3 regions of the Chitinibacter sp. ZOR0017 genome follow, and region 3 is predicted to be linked to each of the others. Evidence: predicted binding sites of a transcription regulator. Region 3 holds the regulator's gene; each other region holds the start of a gene.
What was found. Region 3 encodes FNR, which switches genes on or off when oxygen is low (the NO sensors DNR and NnrR bind a similar motif). Its sites were predicted from a motif close to TTGATNNNNATCAA; they were not measured.

Region 1: a site for FNR is predicted at 1,462-1,475, ahead of L991_RS14300 (GbsR/MarR family transcriptional regulator). Genes of this name have one in related genera too.
Region 2: a site for FNR is predicted at 2,288-2,301, ahead of L991_RS10045 (peptidase U32 family protein). Genes of this name have one in related genera too.

The regions. Positions count from the first base shown of each region.
Region 1 is NZ_JTLG01000044.1:245,094-249,403, forward strand. Features, by position in the region: gene L991_RS14295 (cytochrome ubiquinol oxidase subunit I) at 1-856, opposite strand, end outside; gene L991_RS14300 (GbsR/MarR family transcriptional regulator) at 860-1,429, opposite strand; cobalamin riboswitch at 1,617-1,835, shown strand; gene L991_RS14305 (TonB-dependent receptor domain-containing protein) at 1,958-3,796, shown strand; gene cbiB (adenosylcobinamide-phosphate synthase CbiB) at 3,800-4,310, shown strand, end outside.
Region 2 is NZ_JTLG01000029.1:696-5,005, reverse strand. Features, by position in the region: gene L991_RS10055 (succinylglutamate desuccinylase/aspartoacylase family protein) at 1-943, opposite strand, end outside; gene gnd (phosphogluconate dehydrogenase (NAD(+)-dependent, decarboxylating)) at 1,155-2,066, opposite strand; gene L991_RS10045 (peptidase U32 family protein) at 2,374-3,381, shown strand; gene L991_RS10040 (U32 family peptidase) at 3,415-4,299, shown strand; gene L991_RS10035 (SCP2 domain-containing protein) at 4,299-4,310, shown strand, end outside.
Region 3 is NZ_JTLG01000021.1:67,423-71,732, forward strand. Features, by position in the region: gene L991_RS07320 (sulfite exporter TauE/SafE family protein) at 1-295, opposite strand, end outside; gene hemN (oxygen-independent coproporphyrinogen III oxidase) at 312-1,727, opposite strand; gene fnr (fumarate/nitrate reduction transcriptional regulator Fnr) at 1,879-2,625, shown strand; gene L991_RS07335 (hypothetical protein) at 2,644-3,327, shown strand; gene L991_RS17680 (PTS glucose transporter subunit IIA) at 3,410-3,895, opposite strand; gene nagE (N-acetylglucosamine-specific PTS transporter subunit IIBC) at 3,922-4,310, opposite strand, start outside.

The DNA of each region.
Region 1 (4,310 bases), on a different contig from region 3:
CATTGCTGCGCGTTTCGCTATTGGGCAGGGCAAACAGCAGTAGCGGTGCGCCGCGCTCGGTGTGCCACACGCCTTCGATGGCCGCCAGCTTGGCCGGCTGGTGTTTGAGCGTATTCAGGCCATGCATATCGCCGACAAAAATCTGCAGCGGGATCAAGAGCGCAGCCAGATACACGCCGGTTTTCAGGCTGGCATGGACGCCGCCGGTGCGCTGGCCGGCCAGCCAGCGATACGCCGAAACCCCAGCCAGTAAAAACGCCACCGTCAGGCCAGAGGCCAGTAACATATGCGTGAGGCGATAAGGCATGGATGGATTAAAAATCACCGCCAGCCAGCTAGTCACATGGGCTTGGCCATTGATCATTTCAAAGCCGGCCGGGGTTTGCATCCAAGAGTTAAGCACCAAAATCCAGAATGCCGACAGCGTTGTGCCGCCCGCCACCAGCACGGTGGCTACTGTATGCATCCGGTTGGAGACCCTTTGCTGGCCAAACAGCATAATCCCGAGGAACGTCGCCTCTAGGAAAAACGCCGTTAGCACTTCATAGGCCAATAGCGGCCCGGCGATATTACCCACCGTTTGCATATAGCCTGGCCAGTTGGTGCCGAACTGAAAACTCATGGTAATGCCGCTAACCACGCCCAGCGCAAAAGTCAGGGCAAAGATTTTTACCCAAAATGCATAGGCATCTAGCCATTTGGCTTCGCCGGTGGCATTAAAGCGCAGCTTGAAAAAAAGCAGCACCCAACCGAGCGCAATGCTGATGGTGGGAAACAAGATATGAAACGTGATATTGGCGCCAAATTGAATGCGGGCCAATAACAGCGGATCGAGCACACTGGCATCGGGTGGCATGGTTTATTCCTCCTTGCGGGCGGCGTCTTGGCCGATAAAGGGCAGTTTTTGGGTAAACAGTAAGAACTTTTGCACCTGCGCGCCGAGCTTCATCAGCTTTTCCAGCGTTTCAACATCCAGTTTCTGAATATCGCTAAACCAGCTGGTTACCAGATCAATCAGCCCATGCATTTCAGCCATCCGCGCCTGCGCATAGCGCTCGGCGTCGTTGCCCGGCTCTTCCATCAGCGCCCCGCGCAGCATGGTGAGGGTGGGCTCCACTTCGCGCTTGCGGCGCTCTTCGGCCAGGGTTTGAAAAATCGCCCACACGTCTTCCGGGGTGGAGTAATACTCGCGCCGATCGCCGGGAAAATGCTGCAGCTTTACCAGCCGCCACGATTCCAGCTCTTTGAGCCCCATGCTGACGTTCGAGCGCGAAAAGCCCAGCGCCTCGGCCATTTCGTCGGCATTAAGCGGTTTTTCACTGACAAACAGCAGCGCATAAATCTGCCCCACGGTGCGATTAATGCCCCAGCGGCTACCCATTTCGCCAAAGTGCAGCACGAAAGATTGGATCAAAGGTGTGAGCTTCATAAACGTTTTGAATTTTCAGTAATCTTTGAAATTTGATCTGGATCATATTCCAGCGGGGGTGAGCTTGACAATGGGCTGCCCAAAAATTAGGCGATTGTATTTTGCTATCTGGCTGATTGATAAAAACTAAAACGCTGGCGATTGACTTTGTCATATTCGCGTCAGGCAATGGCAGGGCGATTGGGCTACAATGCGCGCCAGCCAAGGTGAGGCGCGCAGCAATTGCTGCCCGCCTTTAAACGGGAAACAGGTGAAAAGCCTGTACTGCCCCTGCAACGGTAAATCAGTGTAGTCGGTCATGCGCCCCGCGCAGCCACTGTTCGCATCGCGAATGGGAAGGCGACCGATCGGCCCGCAAGTGGGTCACTGATCAGTCCGGATACCGGCCTCGGTGGCTGCGCATTGGCGCAGCGAAACGCACGGCAGGGTGCCCGCGCGCGTGAACTCAGGATCGTTCGATCCGGCTAACGCGTGGCCTCTGTCGGTTTTAAACAGCAATACACTGTGGGTGTATTGCCGGAGGCCCTAATGAATACGCGTCTTTCCCAGTTATACCTCGTAGTTTTATCGACTTTCCCACTGCTGGCCCAGGCCGCAAACACCGCCGAGCCGCTTGAAGAGATCGTGGTTACCGCATCGCGCATTGCCCAGCCCGAGCGCGAAGTGATCGGTGATGTGACTATCCTGACCGCGGCCGAGCTGGCCCGCGAAGGCCAGAGCAGCCTGCCTGAAGTGCTGGCGCGCCAGCCCGGCATTCAAACTGCCAGCAATGGTGGCCCGGGCAAAGCGATGAATCTGTTTATCCGCGGTGCCAATACCAATCAAAGTATTGTGCTGATTGATGGGGTGCGCGTGGGTTCGGCCACCACCGGCACGGCCGCGCTGCAGAATCTTCCGCTGGCGCAGATTGAGCGCATCGAAATCCTGCGTGGCCCTGCGGCCAGCCTGTATGGCGCTGATGCCATTGGCGGGGTCATCCAGATCTTTACCAAGCGCGGCCAAGCCGGCATGCAACCGGCCATTAGCTTAGGCATGGGCACGCAAGACAGCCTGCAAGCCAGTGCCAGCCTGAGTGGCGGCACGGCCACAACCCGCTACGCCGCTAGCGTGAGCCATTACAAAACCGACGGCATTAGCGCGCTGGTGCTGCCTAAATACGCCAAGTACAACAGCGATGCCGATGGCTATGAAAATACCAGCGGCTCGTTGAGCCTGAGCCATCAGCTGGCCACAGGGCATGAGCTGGGCGCGAGCCTGCTGGTGGCCGACAGCGAAAGTCATTACGACAATGCCTACGCGCCGAAGGTTTACGATTATCGCGATGAAAGCACCAGCGGCGCGCTGCAGGTATACAGCAGCAATCAATTTACCGAGCGCTGGCATAGCCGCCTGCAAGTGGGCCAAAGCCTCGACAATAGCTACACCTATGCGCCGGCCGCGACTGCGGCCAAAGAGCGTAGCCAGTTTAAAACCCAGCAAACTCAAATAAGCTGGCTCAATGATATTCAAGTCGGCCCGGGCACGGCCACCTTGGGCGCCGAGACGCTGAATCAGGAAGTCTCTGGCACCACCAAATACGATGTAGACCAGCGCCGCATTAATAGTTTCTTGGGTGGCTATCTGGCCAAGCTGGGCGCGCTGAGCCTGCAGGGTAATCTGCGCAGCGACGATAACTCGCAATTCGGCCGCCAAACCACCGGCAGCGCGGGCGCGAGCTATCAGCTGAGCGAGCAGTGGCAACTGGGGGGTAGCTACGGTACCGCCTACAAAGCACCGACCTTTAACGATCTGTATTTCCCCAATTACGGTAATCCGCATCTGAAACCGCAAGAATCCGCCGGTGGCGAGCTCTTTACCCGCTATCGTGGCGATGCGCTGCAGCTGAGCCTGACGGGCTATCGCAATACAGTGAAAAACTTCATCCTGACCCGCACCAATACCGTCAGCAATGTCGAGCGCGTGCGCCTGCAGGGGATTACGTTCACCGGCGATTGGCAGAGCGGCAACTGGCTGGCGGGCGTGAGCTACGACTACCTCGATGCCAAAGATCTGCAAAAAGATCAGCAACTGGCGCGGCGCGCCAAGCACAGCGCTTTGGCCTATGCCGGCTATGCCGCCGATGGCTGGCAGCTGCGTGCAGAAGTGCAGGGCCAGAGCAAACGCTATGACGACATCTATGGCGTTGGCCGCGTGACGCTGGCGGGCTATGGCGTGGTGAATCTGAGCGCCGATTACCAGCTGACCAAAGACTGGAGCGTGAATGCCCGGGTGAATAATCTGTTTGATCGCGATTACATCCAGGTTTACGACTACGGCACGCTGGGCCTGAATGGCATGCTGACACTGCGCTGGGCGCCGCAAAAGTAAGCCATGCTGTGGTTTGCCCCCCAATTACTGCTGCCGGCCTTGTGGCTTGCGCTGGTGCTGGAGGCGCTGTGGGGTGAGCCCCAGCGCTGGCACCCGCTGGTCGGCTTTGGCCGCTTTGCCCAGTGGCTGGAGCAGCGGTGCAATACTGGCAAGATAGGTATTGCCCGGGGGGGCTTATGTGTTTTGATTTTGGTGGTGATACCTGCCGGGGTATTTGCGGCTGGCTTAGGGCTATTGCAGACTCAAGCCCAGAGCATGCCCCTGAGCGCCAGCCACTGGGCGAGTAGCGCGGCGGCGGTGTTGGGGCATGGGTTCTTGCTGTGGTTTGCGCTGGGCGCCCGCAGCCTGCATGAGCATGTGATTGCCATCTGGCGGCCGCTGCAGGCGCGCGATTTACCCGCGGCGCGGGCGGCTTTGCAGCGGATTGTCAGCCGCGATTGTGCCGCGCTGGAACATCCGGCCATCGCTCGCGGCGCGATTGAATCCACGCTGGAGAACGGCGCCGATGCGGTGT
Region 2 (4,310 bases), on a different contig from region 3:
AGTAGAACCACTCATTGCCCGGATTAGCCGCGGGATTCGGGAACAAAATATAGCCATCGGCAGGTGCGGTCACCGCGCTACCATCCACGCGGTGGCCGATCAGATCGCCAGCGTGCAGCTTATCGAAGCTGGCCCAAGTTTTTACAAAGGCGTCGCCCAGATCATGGCGATCGATCACTTGCGTGAGTTTCAGTAATTCAAACTCGGTTTGCACCGCAGGGGCTGGTACATCGGCCAGATGCAGATGGGCGATGGTATTGCGGATGGCCTGATAGGCAACTTCGGGCGCGTCGGCGTCCAGATGCTGACCGCATTCCAGCGTGAGCGCGATACCGCCGTGAGCGCGGGTGTATTCGGTGGTGCCCACGCCGTAGCTTGGGTCGGTGCTGAGCATGTGCGCGCGCTCGCTGGCCTTGCTGTGCGCCAGGCGATGTTTCACGCCTTCGGCGTAGGTTTCCAGCCAGCCTTCCACAATGCGTTTAGGACCAAGGCGCATTGCCAGCGCTTCTTCTTCAGCGGCACGAGAAAATGGCGAGAGTTCGCCATCGTTGTTTTCAGGCCCGAGCATAATAAATGGCTCGCCCGGTGGGTTGGTGGTGGAATGCAGATCCAGCAGCACATCCTGCTGCTCCAAGATCGGGCAGAGCATATTGGCGATGCGGTCTTCAAAATCATGTGGCAACGCATTCGGGCGCAGATTGCGGTTCAGGTTGCGATCGCCATTGCGCTCATTTTTGGCATGCGCCAGCGGATTGGTCACCGGAATAAACGTGATCTGGCCGCGCTGCAGCACCAATTGGCCGGAATCCAGCTCGTTCATCACGCGCTCAATCGCGATTGGGCCGCAAATCTCGTTGCCATGCACGGCACCCAACACCACCAGCTTGGGACCAGCCGTCAGGCCGTGATAAACATAAGATTTGAGCATGTGCTGATGGTGCATGGCGTTGATTCCGCGAAACAATCAAAGAGGTGCAATTATCGCGGGATTACCGCGAAATGGCGAGACAATGGGCGTAAAAAAACGCCATCGATGATGGCGTTTTGGGTGGCCTACGCGGTTTAAGCCGACGCAGGCGGTTGCTGCCGCCTGCTGATTTCTACTGGATCGTCTAGATCGCGTGACCGCTTATTTCTGCAGCAAGGCAGGCCGCTTATTTTTTCGACATGGCGTGACCGCCAAAGGCATTACGCATCAGCGACAGCATTTTCATCGCGTAATCGTCGTTGCCACGTGAAGCAAAGCGCGAGTAAAGGCTGGTTGCCATCACCGGTGCTGGTACACCCAGCTCCACTGATTCCAGCACCGACCAGCGGCCTTCCCCTGAATCAGGTACGAATGGGTTCAGCGATTCGAGCTCGGTATCGTGCGAGAACGATTCGGCCACCAGATCCAGCAGCCAAGAGCGCACAACCGAGCTATGACGCCAAGTTTCAGCGATTTCAGCCACATCCAGATCGAATTCTTTTTTCGCTTTCAGCATGGCAAAGCCTTCAGCAAAGGCCTGCATCATGCCGTACTCGATACCATTGTGCAGCATTTTGGTGAAGTGGCCAGAGCCAGCTGGGCCAGTATGCGTCCAGCCGCGATCAGCAGCAGGCGCCAGGATTTTCATAAATGGCGTGGCGATTTCAGCGGCATCTTTATCGCCACCAAACATCAAACAATAACCATTCTGCAGGCCCCACACACCGCCAGAAACGCCCGCATCAACGAATTTGATGTTCAGCTCAGCCAATTCAGCCGCATGGCGCTGGCTGTCTTTGTACATCGCGTTGGCGCCATCGATGATCAGATCGCCCGGGGCCAGCAGCGTTTTCATTTCGGCAAAAGCCGCTTCAGAGATCTCGCCCGATGGCAACATCAGCCATACCACGCGCGGGGTAGGCAGCGCAGCGATCAGCTCAGGTACAGAGGCAAAAGCACGGAAGTTGGCTTCTTCTTTAGCCAAACCTTCCCGAGTCTCAGCGCTGACGTCAAAGCCAAACACAGTGGCCCCGCCGCGCGCGAGACGGCGTGCCATATTGCCGCCCATTTTACCCAAACCGATCATTGCGATATTCATTGTGTAATCCCTTCTAGGTGTCGAGTTGCGAGCGGGTAGCTGGCAACTTCGCCTGTAGCCAATAAGATGCGTACCCGTATTTTCTAGCAAGACAGCGCGCACGCCAAGCCAGAATTGCACTAATCCCCTAATTAATTTACCTAATTCGCGGTTTTAGCCGCTTTTCGGCTGTTTTGCGCGCCGCAACACTGGGCAGATTAGCGCCGCAGAAGGCCTAAACCTTGACTTGGATTAACATTCTGGCCAGTGCGGCGGCCTAAGCTCTTTCATCCGTCTTTGTACGCATCTGCACAAAAGAGGCCCCATCATGCCTGCTACTGCCCTGCCCGAGCTGGTTTGTCCGGCCGGCAGCCTGCCCGCATTGAAAGCCGCGGTCGACCATGGCGCCGATGCCGTGTATCTGGGCTTTAAAAATGCCACCAATGCCCGCAACTTTGCCGGGCTCAATTTCACCGACGCCCAAATTAAAACCGGCATCGATTACGCCAAACAGCACGGCAAAAGTGTGCTGATCGCCATCAACACCTATGCCCAAGCCGGCCGCGTGGCCGAGTGGCATCGCGCCATTGATGCCGCTGCCGATGCCGGTGCCGACGCCGTAATTCTGGCCGACCTCGGTTTGCTAGATTACGCCACCCGCGTTCACCCTACCTTGCATCGGCATTTATCGGTGCAAGGCTCGGCCACCAATTTTGAGGCCGTCAATCTGGCCCACGATTACTTTGGCATTCGTCGCGCGGTTCTGCCGCGGGTACTGACCTTGCCACAGGTGGAATACGTGATCAAAAACACGCCCGTGGAAATCGAAGTGTTTGGCTTTGGCAGTTTGTGTGTGATGGCGGAAGGCCGCTGCATTTTATCCAGCTACGCCACCGGCGAGTCACCCAATACCCATGGGGTGTGTTCGCCTGCAAGCCATGTGCAATGGATTCCACAGGGCGATACCATGTCTACACGGCTGAATGGCATCCTGATTGACCATTTCGCCGCTGATGAGCCCGCCGGCTATCCCACGCTGTGCAAAGGGCGCTTTGAAGTCAACGACGCCACCTATTACGCGCTGGAAGAACCCACCAGCCTGAATGCGCTCGCCGTCTTGCCCGAATTACTGCGCATCGGCGTCAAAGCCATCAAGGTGGAAGGTCGTCAGCGCAGCCCTGCCTATACCGCCGAAGTCACCAAAACATTACGCGCCGCACTGGATGCCGCCGCCGACCCACGCTATTCGGTCAAACCGGCGTGGCAACAGGCCTTGAACAAAGTCTCGGAAGGCCATCAGCAAACGCTAGGCGCCTACAGCCGCCCCTGGCGTTAATGGCGAGTGACTTGACCTAATTGGAGTAGCCCCATGCAACTGACTCTGGGCCCTATTTTGTACTACTGGCCACGCCAGCAAGTGCTCGATTTTTATGCCGCCGCCGCCGATTGGCCAGTGGCCACCATTTATCTGGGCGAAGTCGTTTGTGCTCGCCGCCATGAATTGAAAACCGCCGATTGGCTGGCCCTCGGCCAAGAGCTGGCGCAACAGGGCAAGCAGGTAGTTTTTAGCTCGCAAGCGGTATTGGAGTCGGGCTCAGATCTGAATAGCCTGCGCCGCCTGGCCGCCGCGGGTGGCTGGTTGGAAGCTAATGATCTGGGGGCGATACGCGTGGCCCGGCAAAGCGAGATCCCCTATGTGGCCGGTACGCATTTGAATATTTATAACGGCAACACGCTAGATTGGCACGCCCAAGCTGGCGCGGTGCGCTGGCTACCGCCGCTGGAAGCCAGCCAAAGTATGGTGACGCAAATCCTGGCCGAGCGCACCAGTACACTCGAAACCGAGTTGTTTGCGCACGGGCACCTGCCCTTGGCGTTTTCCGCCCGCTGCTTTACCGCGCGTCACTATGATCTGAATAAAGACGCCTGTGAGTTCAAATGCCTGGATCACCCCATTGGGCTCGCCCTCCACACCCGCGAGGGGCAGGCGTTCTTGCGCCTGAATGGCATCCAGACTCAATCCGCTGCCTGTCATGCCTTGATTGCCGACATCCCACAACTGCAGGGCATCGATTACCTACGCATCAGCCCGCAGCCGGGGTATACCGCTGAAATCATTGCTGCCTATAGCGCGCAGATCCATACCCAGCCTCATACCATCGACTGGCTGCAAATTCATCCCGAAGGCATCGTGAACGGTTATTGGCACGGCCAAGCTGGCATTCGCCCGACGGCTCAGTTGGAGACAATCTAATGGTCAAGCTA
Region 3 (4,310 bases):
CGCCGGCGATATACAGCCCCAGTAATAGCAGCAGCAGATTGGCGAGGATAAACAGCGAGAGTTTGAGCGCCTGCAATTGCAAAAGCAGCGCAAAACTTGCCAAACCACCCAGCAAGGCGCCGATCAGTGCATAGCCGGCCAGTCGGCCCAGATTAAAGCCCAGCAAATACGGCCAGCGAGCTGTGGCCGGCAATTGCAAACTAAAGGCAGTAACAATGCCACCGCACATGCCCACGCAATGCCCGCCACCGAGCAAACCAGCCAAAAACAAGGCCAGCAGATCTACTTCCAGCACGCTATCCCGCCCACCGTTAAATCAGGCGAGAATACCGCGCTTGCGTCACCGTTGTCCGCAAATATCGATCAAATACCATGGCAATCGAACGGATCAGCAACCGGCCTTTGCCGGTTACAAACAGGCCATCGGCTTCGATCTGCAGCAAACCATCTTCAACCAGCGGTGCGAGCAGTTGCAGCTCGTCAGCAAAATACTCGGCAAAATCGATCATATAGCTGACTTCAATCGCCTGAAAATACAGCTCGAACTGGCACATTAGCGCCTGAATCACCGCCCGGCGAATCACATCATCGCGATTCATCGTCAGCCCGCGCTGCACCGGCAACTGCTGCGCATCCACCGCCTGATAGTACTCTTCCAGCGTTTTTACATTCTGGTAGTACTGCCCGCCTACCTTGCCAATCGACGACACGCCAAAGGCCAGCAAATCACAGTCGGCATGGGTAGAGTAACCCTGAAAATTGCGCTGTAGCCGTCCACGGCGCTGCGCCACGGCCAGATCATCATTCGGCAAGGCAAAGTGATCCATGCCGATCAGCACGTAGCCCGCCGCCAAGAGATCGCGAATGGCGTTTTGCAGCATATCCAGCTTATCGCTGGCGGAGGGCAATTCGGCCTCATTAATCCGCCGTTGCGGCATAAAGCGCTCGGGCAAATGGGCGTAATTGTAGAGCGCAATGCGATCCGGGCGCAGCGTCAGCACTTGCGCAATGGTTTCAGCGACACTAGCCACGGTTTGCTTGGGCAAGCCATAAATCAGATCAACACTCACCGACTTAAAGCCATGCATGCGGGCGGCTTCAATCACGGTGCGGGTTTCTTCTTGCGATTGCACCCGATTCACGGCTTCTTGCACCGCGGGGTTGAAATCTTGAATACCCACACTCATCCGGTTAAAACCCAGCTGCGCCAAGATGCGGATCATCGACTCGCCCACTTTGCGCGGATCAATCTCGATGGAGTATTCGCCTGTCGGCAATAGCTCAAAATGGCCACGCACCATCCCCAGCAGGCGCTCAAGCTGCGCCTCATTTAAAAATGTGGGCGTACCACCACCTAAATGCAGCTGACTGACCCGCGAGCGCTGTGGCAAGGCCTGCGCATACTGGGCCAGCTCGCGCCCGAGATAATCCAGATACACATCCGCTTTGCTGGTGTCTTTCGTAATAATCTTGTTACAGCCGCAGTAATAACATACGGTATTGCAGAAAGGGATGTGAAAATACAACGATAGCGGATTGGCTAGCGCGCCGGGTAAGCGTTGTTGTAATATCTGCTCCAGCTGAGGGCTGGTCATGGCTTGCGTAAAGCGATCCGCAGTCGGGTAAGACGTATAGCGCGGCCCTTTGCCGTCGTAACGCACGATCAGCTCGCGATCAAATTCGATTTGGCCGTTCGGGTGCGGATGCTGGCTTGTTACAAATGTCATCGTGACTCTACTCCGATTCTACCCCTGCAGAATAAGAGCTGGCCTAATCCTCTGGTTTGATTAAAATCAATTCATCGTGACAGCGCATGCGGTAATTAGCACGCGCTAGCGGTACAATGTTTCCCTGTTTTTGTTTTCTGGTGAGAAGTTGATGATTTCCCCCATCCAAGTACGCGACATGACCCCACGCCATCTGCGCAATTCATGTGTTAACTGCAGTTTGCGTGAGCTGTGTCTGCCCATCGGCCTCTCCCAGGATGAAATGTCTGAGCTGGATAAACTGATCACCCAGGCCCGCCCCATCAAACGTGGCGAGGCGCTGTATCGTGCCGGAGAGCCATTCCGCTCGCTGTATGCGGTGCGTCTGGGCTTCTTCAAAGCCAGCGTGATTTCTGAAGACGGCCGCGAGCAAGTCACCGGCTTTCACATGTCGGGCGAATTGCTGGGCATGGATGCCATCAGCACCGATGTACACACTTGCGATGCCATCGCCCTGGAAGACAGCGAAGTATGTGAGCTGCCATTTAGCGACATCGAAGACCTCTCGCGCGATGTACCGCTGCTGCAACGCCATCTACACAAAGTCATGAGCCGCGAAATCGTGCGCGATCACGGCGTGATGCTATTGCTGGGCAATATGAAAGCCGAAGAGCGCCTTGCCGCATTCTTGCTGAATCTGTCACAACGCTTTGCAGTACGCGGCTATTCATCCAGCAGCTTCCATCTGCGCATGACGCGGGAAGAAATCGGCAGCTATCTGGGACTGAAACTGGAAACCGTGAGCCGTACACTCTCCAAATTCCAGGACCAAGGTTTGATTAAAGTGCAAAACCGCTTAATCGAACTGGAAAACATCGACAGTCTGAAAAAACTCTTGAATACCTGTCACGACGAATAAAACACCACCGGGGGTATCATGCGCCACGCCCATTTGATTGCCCCCTCTAGCCTTATACCCCTAATAGCCAGCCGGTTGCACTGGCAAGCCCCGCGCCAAACAGCCTACTGCCTGCACCCGCTCAGCCAACAGCTACCCAGCATCGCCACGGATGAAGCAATTTTGCTGTTTCACCCCTGCTCTCCCTATCTGCAGCAACACTATCCTGAGCATCCGCTGTGCGAAGTCATCATCCTGCCCAGCCCTCTGGCCGGCCTGCACGGCTTTATGCTGGCGGCCAGCGGCGAGCATGCCGCGCTTGAACAATCTGTCGAAATACTGGATCTGCTCGCCCCCTTGGCCAATGGCTGGCTGCACCTCGGCCCGCGCGGCTGCGGCGGGTTTATTCAGCAGATCTGGCAGACGCTATTGCCGTCTTCGCAAAGCGCCGAACAGCAAGACTGGCAAGCCATCCTCAGCACATTGCAACAGCCCAACCCGTTTCAGCAGCAAGGGCCACTGCTAACGGCACTGAGCCATCAGCTCTTGCAACAACAGCTACAGCTCTCTACCCTGCGCGGCCTCGCCCATCGCTTTTTGCAGGATTTTCCACCTGCAGCATTTCAGGCACACCACCCACAGCTTGAGCAGGCCTTTGCGCCATTAATTAGCAACGAATACAGCCCCACTCACCAGCTGGCGCAACTACTCAGCCAGCAATAAGGCGAGCAGTCTCGCTCAAGCTCTTACAGGCGTAAGCAAATAAAAAAGCCACCCGAAGGTGGCTTTTTTATTACTCAACTACTTATTTGCTTTTGATGGTGTAGAGCGGGGTTTGACCTGCAACCACTGCGCCGCTAGCCAGATTGGCCAATGGGGCAAATTGATCAGCATTGGTCAATACCACCGGGCTGATCACCGATTTAGCATTGTTGCGCAAGTATTCCAGATCCAGCTCAAGCACCGGCTGGCCGGCTTTCACTTGGCTACCTTGCTCAACCAGACGGGTAAAACCTTGCCCGCCCAGCTTCACGGTTTCAATCCCGATGTGCACGATCAGCTCAACACCGGCATCATTGATCAGTGCGAAAGCATGGTTGGTGTTGAAGATCTTCACCAATTGGCCATCACACGGCGCAACAACTTGATTACCGGTTGGCAGAATCGCCACACCTTCACCCACTGCTCGGGTCGCAAATGCCGCATCGGGCACATCTTCCAGAGCTACCACCTCACCCGTTACCGGGGACAGCAGTACGATTTCGCCGGGGTTAGAGGCTACAACCGCCACAGCCGCAGGCTGTGGCGCAGCCTCTGTTACTTTTTTCCGGCCAGAACACCACGCAGCGCGTCAGCGATCAGTTCGGCTTTCGGCCCAACGATGATTTGTACGCTTTGTTTGTTCAGCTTGATAACACCACTAGCGCCAAGACGCTTGGCAGCAGCTTCATTCACCAGATCAGCATCATTTACCGACAGACGCAGACGGGTAATGCATGAGTCAACGTTGGTCACGTTAGCAGCACCACCAACTACATCCGCGTAGCCTTGAGCCAGTGACAGGGTGTCGCTAGCAGCTGGGGCAGCTACTGGAGCAGCAGCAGCAACGGCTTCTTCATCTTCACGACCAGGCGTTTTCAGGTTCAGAGCTGCGATCACAGCGCGGAATACAAAGTAGTAAATCGCGAAGAACACCACACCTTGAA